DNA from 3 places in the Paenibacillus sp. J22R98 genome. Region 2 is predicted to be linked to each of the others. Evidence: riboswitches for the same ligand, from Rfam matches in the RefSeq annotation. Region 2 holds a riboswitch; each other region holds the start of a gene.
The links. Region 2 has a riboswitch for cobalamin ahead of AC50Y3_RS12875 (ABC transporter substrate-binding protein). Riboswitches for the same ligand answer to the same signal wherever they lie in the genome.
Positions count from the first base shown of each region.

Region 1: linked by a shared signal. The riboswitch ahead of AC50Y3_RS16160 (S-layer homology domain-containing protein) and the one ahead of AC50Y3_RS12875 (ABC transporter substrate-binding protein) in region 2 are both predicted to bind cobalamin.
Region 3: linked by a shared signal. The riboswitch ahead of AC50Y3_RS15100 (DUF4430 domain-containing protein) and the one ahead of AC50Y3_RS12875 (ABC transporter substrate-binding protein) in region 2 are both predicted to bind cobalamin.

Region 1 is NZ_JBXENW010000005.1:141,382-143,582, forward strand. Features, by position in the region: gene AC50Y3_RS16160 (S-layer homology domain-containing protein) at 1-976, opposite strand, end outside; cobalamin riboswitch at 1,121-1,313, opposite strand; gene metE (5-methyltetrahydropteroyltriglutamate--homocysteine S-methyltransferase) at 1,483-2,201, shown strand, end outside.
Region 2 is NZ_JBXENW010000003.1:578,581-580,781, forward strand. Features, by position in the region: gene AC50Y3_RS12870 (heavy metal translocating P-type ATPase) at 1-571, shown strand, start outside; cobalamin riboswitch at 611-875, shown strand; gene AC50Y3_RS12875 (ABC transporter substrate-binding protein) at 1,050-2,051, shown strand; gene AC50Y3_RS12880 (FecCD family ABC transporter permease) at 2,053-2,201, shown strand, end outside.
Region 3 is NZ_JBXENW010000004.1:403,172-405,372, forward strand. Features, by position in the region: gene AC50Y3_RS15100 (DUF4430 domain-containing protein) at 1-971, opposite strand, end outside; cobalamin riboswitch at 1,099-1,293, opposite strand; gene AC50Y3_RS15105 (tetratricopeptide repeat protein) at 1,385-2,201, opposite strand, start outside.

The DNA of each region.
Region 1 (2,201 bases), on a different contig from region 2:
AATTAACGAGTCCGTACAGTGCCTGTTCTGTCGACATCCCCGTTACTCCACTTCCGTCTGCTGTGTGCCCGAATCCTTGTCCCTTCGTATAGTAAGTCAACAATTGATCCAGAATGGTTTTACCGTTCTTGACGAATCGACTATCATCGATCGGAATCCCGAGTTCACATAGCGCCATGAGCACTTGCACGGTGCTCTCAGCATTTCTCACGCCTAGACTTGCATAACCGCCGTAGTCTTCTTGGATGCGGGAAAGGGTTTGAACCGCCATCTCCGTTGCAGCCTTTACGTCAGGTTGATTCAGATACTTAGCTAAAGCTTGGATGGCCATGCCCGTTATGTCAGGGTCAGCAGTCGTTCCGGTGAGCGCGAACCCCCCATCCTCCAATTGCCGCGACAGAATTTCATCAATATACATCCCTCTGGTCGCGTGCGTACTTGCTGCTTCGTTGAAGGGAATCTCGTAATTGCCGCTATCCAGCGCGAGAAGTGCAAATATCGGACCGTTAATCCCTTGCCAGATCGTCTTGTCAAAATCGCCTAAAGGCATGAGCAAATTGTAGCCGGCAACATTCGCAGGATCTGCGCCGATTGCCCTGAGTGCCAGAATGATACGAGAATACTCGGTATATTTCTTATCGCTAAGATTACCTTTGGTTGCCGTAACAGCTTGTACGACATGGCTATAATAATTGTCATAATAGCTTTGCGGTACTTTGTAGCCGGACCGTGCGAGCCCGATAATGGCCCACTCGCCGCCAACGGAGCCCACCTGTGGATCTTTTACCACAGTCAGCATGTATTCGGCCGTTTCCTCGACTACACGGTCTACATGCTTCAAGCTCGTTTCCTTGATGCTACTAGGAACGGCGCCGATCGGATCGTTAGCCGCATTCGCCGCCAGAGGCAAAGCAGCAAATAACAGCAATACCGTCAGGCAGATAGAGATAATACGATTACACATCTTGCCTTTCACACGCTCACTCCTCAACTTTTGGTCCACAGCAGCCTGCGAAATGCCAAACAAAAAAGCCCCAGATTCGTTAAGAATCAAGGGCAGCCGGCGTCATCTATAAATAAGGACAACAAAAAAAAGCACCGCCTCCATCTTCCGTAGAGTCTGTGAAATCAAATCAAGGCAGGTCTCCTGGCTATGCGTCAACGCTTCTCTATACCTTCCCGGCTTGTGGGCCAGTGGCAAATCCTAGATCGGCTCTTCATTTACAGTGGCGGGACCGCGCCGGATTTTCACCGGACTTCCCTATTAAGCAGCGCTTATCAACTAAGCGTGCACCTTGACTCGTTCTATTCGATTGCTATTCATACTATAGAATAATGATGCTTTTGTCTATCATCTATTGGATCGCTAGCGAACCGCCCCATAGTAAAAAGCTATACCCTGGCATAGTATTTAAGTGTTTTCCGATAGCGCACTCCCCGCTCTATAATGAGCTCATCACACAGTGCAGGGAGAGATTCACATTGCAAACATCACTTATTGGCTATCCTAGAGTCGGATCATTACGAGAACTTAAATTCGCATCCGAAAAATATTTCAAAGGCGATCTTACAATTCATGAGCTTCATCAGACAGGCGTCGAACTTAGAGCCAACCACTGGAAAAGACAGCAAGTGCACGGTATTGACTTCATTCCGTCTAACGACTTCTCTTTCTATGACGGCCTGCTCGATACGGCTTGCTTGTTCAACATCATTCCGGATTGCTACCAAGAACTGGGACTCAGCCCATTAGAAACTTATTTTGCTATGGCAAGAGGTTATCAAGGGGCACAAGGTGACGTTAAAGCGCTGGCCATGAAAAAATGGTTCAACACAAACTATCACTACATGGTTCCCATCGTCGATGATTCCACAAGTATTCAACTGGCGGGCACGAAGCTGTTCGATGAGTTCTTAGAGGCTAAACAGCTCCATATCGCAACGAAACCGGTATTGATCGGTGCCTTCACGTTGCTCAAGCTTGCCAAATATACCGGCGTCAAGCAAGCGAACGACTTCATTCAAGAAACAGCTGCGGCTTACGCTGACGTACTGAATAAGCTAAATGAGCTGGGGGCCGAGTGGGTTCAAGTGGATGAGCCTGCGCTTGTGACAGATCTGACGCAAGAGGATCTTGCTCTCTTCACAAAGCTGTATACCCAAATTCTATCCGCTAAAGGCAATGTTAAAGTTCTTGTTCA
Region 2 (2,201 bases):
CACGGATCAAGTAAAGCGCTCCTCGACAGATGCGGTGACCGCGCTGGCAGCCGAGGGGATTCGGATTCTACTTGCCACTGGCGATCATCCGTCAGCAGCTATGAACGTAGCCAGGATCACGGGCATTGCAAAGGAAGATGTTCATGCCTCCATGCTGCCGGAGCACAAGGCGGAGCTCATTCGGGAGCTGCAAGCGGAAGATAGAGTCATCGCAATGGCCGGTGACGGCTGGAACGATGCTCCTGCACTTGCGGCCGCAGACGTCGGCATCGCGATGGGCGGCGGTACGGAAGCAGCGCTTCATGCCGGGCATATGACACTGCTTCGTTCGCGTCTGACAGGCATCTATGAGGCGTTTCAAATCAGTAGGCTGACGGTACGCAATATCCGTCAGAATCTAGGTTTTGCGCTGTTATATAACTCCATTGTGATCCCATTTGCAGCAGTGGGCGGCATAGAGCCGTGGATGGCCGGAACAGCTATGGCACTCAGCTCGGTCTCGGTCGTATTTAATGCATTGCGTTTAAACGGCCAAATGAATCGATTTCTTCGGAAACGAGGCCAAATATAGACATCTTAAATAGGTGATGGTATATTTACTCAAGCACAATTTCATAGTTTAGGAACAGGTGCTAAGCGTATGCCGTCGATTCAAGCATTTGAAGAATCGCGCAAGCTTAGCTTAAAAGGGAAGACCGGTGCAATACCGGCACGGACCCGCCACTGTAAGAAGCGTCGATATTGGATGGAGGTATGCTCGTCCATCTGCGGTCGACAATGCATCAATACGAAGTCACTGAACGATGGGATCGTTTGGGAAGACGTTGATGACAGAAGCTTCAAGTCAGGATACCTGCCTGTTCAGAATGAACGCTACCTACGAGGACTTAGGGAGGTGTTGGAGATGGGCAGTTTTGTATTGCCCGCTGATGTTCTAAGGAACGTAAGCATTTCTGACGCTCAAGTCGGAAATGCTTTTTTTGTGTCATTTTAGAATGACAGCCGTTTCTTCTTGTACGCAATTATAGAATAGGGAGAGTATGAATCAAATGAAATCAAAATTAATGCCATTAACTAAAATCGCATTACTAATAACCATGGCCGCGCTGCTGTTGATTACAGCTGCTTGCGGTTCGAAGGAAAATAACGGAACTCAAGCTGCCACTGAGAGTAATACCGCCAACTCGGCTGATCAGAATCAAACTACAAATAATGCGGCACAACATTCGGTATATCCGCTGACGTTGAAGGATGTAACGGGTACGGAGCTCACGTTCCAGTCGGCACCCGCGCGTATTGTTTCGCTGCTGCCTAGTGAGACGGAAATCGTCTATGCTGTAGATGCAGGGCCCTCTCTGGTTGCGGTAGATAATTACTCCAACTATCCGAAGGAAGCGGAGAGTCTGCCGAAGATCGGCGACATGGACGCCGATATTGAGAAAATCGTTTCGCTTAAACCAGACCTTGTGCTCGCCTCCTATACAATGGGAAAAGCCGTTGTCGATAAACTTCGTTCGCTTCAAATTCCGGTATTTGCAACAGATCCTAAGACGTATGATGCAGTCATGGAGAAGGTGAAGCAGATCGGTGAAATTTTGGATAAGAACGATCAAGCCGCACAGGTTACGGCTCATATGGAGCAAGTTAGAGAACAGGTTATTAATGCCGTTAAAGATGCTCCGAAACGGAATGTGTACTTGGAATTCGCACCGGGCTGGACAGTCGGTAAAGGAGAGTTTCTGGATGAACTCATTACTCTCGCCGGCGGTGTTAACATTGCAAGCGAGCAGGGCTGGTACGAGATTGATCCCGAGTCAGTCGTGAAATCGAATCCGGATCAGATTATCTATGCTTCCATGACGCTTGCCGAAGGTGAGAAGAATCCAATCCTAACCGGGATTGAGACTAGACCGGGCTGGGCAACGATTAATGCCGTTAAGAATAAGCAAGTATTTGAAGTTGATCAGGATCCGTTGACCCGTGTCGGACCTCGACTAGCCGATGGGCTGCTGGAGGTAGCGAAGAAGCTGCATCCGGATCTGTTCAAGTAAGATGAGAAAAAAGCTGTATGTTTATGGAGGAGCAGCGATGCTCCTTCTTGCTGTATCCGTCGTCGTCAGTTTGTCTATCGGCTCATCCAGATTGCCGTTGCTGAGCGTTTGGGGAATTCTGATTCATCAACTGCCATGGATGGAAGATCC
Region 3 (2,201 bases), on a different contig from region 2:
GGCTTTCCACCGCCGGATGTATCATATTGATCGCCTACATCGCGACCCAAATCGCATGTATACACCCACTCGATTACGTCGCCCTGCTTCAACTGATACCGGCTTGCGCCATAATTCGGGAACCACTCATTCACCTTATACATCCACCCCGATAACTCCCCGCAGTCGAATTCGTACAGGTTATTGATCCCTTCGATATAAGCGGAGTTGTACATCGGGGCATTCTCGAATTCCATCGGTATCTTGTTCTTCCTCATTTCACGCTGCAGCACGTTAAAGACGGACTCCCCTTCATAGAAAGTCACTTTCTGCGACTTGAAAATCACACCGTCCTTCGGTACAAGCTCCACCTTCTCGTCATCCAATTGATCCATATGATCCAATATCGCGGCACAGTTCACGGAGAGATAAGCTGTCATCACCTTATCGGAAACTTCAGCTTCCTGCGGCTCGACCGGTGCCGGCTTCCCTTCCGTGACGGGGTCGGTCAAATACGGATCCTTCCCTGCATCCGGCTTTATTGCAGGAGCCTTCGTGTCCGTTGAAGGAGGTTTGGCTGTTCCTTTTGCAGGCGTAGACGGCTTCGCCTGGGATGCGGTTGAGGAGGTGTTTGGCTTAGAAGGCTTCACCGATTGTTCGGTCTTAGGCGACGTTTCTATTCCTTCCTCGGAAGCAGCCGGCTCCTCCGATTCTTGTGCGGTCTCTTCGGAGATCGCGGGCGGCTTCCCCCCTGTCGAAGCTGGCTCTGACAGGTTCGCAGAAGGTCCTGTTGCAGGCTCGGATTCGGCGGTAGATGCCGGCGGTGCAAGCACGGGCGACTCCTCCGTAGTCTGATCCGTCACTTCCGCCGCTGTTTGCACGGTATTAGACTCACTCGTCTTGGTGGAAGTAGGCCCCCTGCTATAAAAAGCAATAATGAGGACGACTGCAACGATGGCTGCCGCTATAAATTTAGTCCTGATTGACTTCATGTCCATGCGTCTCCTTCTCTGTTCGGAACAACAAAAAGCCCCTGATTCATAAGAATCAAGGGGCAGCCGGCGTCGTCAACTACAAATAAAGACAACAAAAAAGCACCGCCTCCATCATCCGTAGAGTCTGTGAAATCCAATCAAGGCAGGTCTCCTGGCTATGCGTCAACGCTTCTCTATACCTTCCCGGCTCGTGGGGGCCAGTGGCAAATCCTAGATCAGCTCTTCATTTACAGTGGCGGGACCGCGCCGGATTCTCACCGGACTTCCCTATTAAGCAGCGCCTATCTACTAAGCGTGCACCTTGATTGTTCTATTCAATTGCTATTCATACTATAGAAGATCCATGCTTTTGTCCATCAAGCCAAACAAAAGGGCAACCGCAAGGGCTGCCCTTCTACTTTCAACTCGACTTACTCTTCTGCTGTCAGAGCTTGCAACAGCGCCAAGGCATCCTCATGCTCCGGCTCCAGAACGAGCGCCTCGCGCAAGTAGGTCATCGCCGCTTCCTTATCTCCCAGTTCATAGCTGCATATAGCCAGACAGAATAAGACAGTCGGGACAGACTCCTCTTCATCGGTCTCAATCGATAAGCTCAGGAACTCCTTCGCGTCATCGTAGAACTCCATCTCGAACAGCAACAACCCGGCATCAAGCGCCAAATCATAACGCTGCTCCATCACATAGAATGACGACCACATGATGTGTATGCCATTTTGAATATCCATCAGTTCTTCTTCGCCTGCCTCAGGCAGCAGAGCCGAAATCCGTTTCGTGCTCTGGATAAAGAACTCCGCGTCGTATCCGCCGAGCCGCCAGAAAGCCAAAATTTGCTGCAGCCCCATCGTGCCCAAATGCGGATCGACCCACTCCTTCAAGCTGAAGAACTCGTCCGGTCCAAAGCGATCAACAAACCGCCGAAAAGCCAATCTCGTATTGGCATACCGCGTTGGCGATTCCAGCATGAGAATACAGCCGACATTAATCGCGTTATAATGATGCTCCTTCGTAAAGAGCGACAATGCGCCTCGCTGCTCCAGCACATGTTGAATCGCATGATAGTTTGCCGTTAACGAGAAGCTGCCGTGATGAAAGAATTCCGGCGGCTCCGCAAGGTCCCAGTGCTCCAGCCGGTGATCGCCTTTATCCGCCGTGATCAGCAGAAACCCTGCCTGTGACAGCCGTTGGAGCCGATCCAAGCAGGTCAGACCGGCTACCGGGAACAGGATA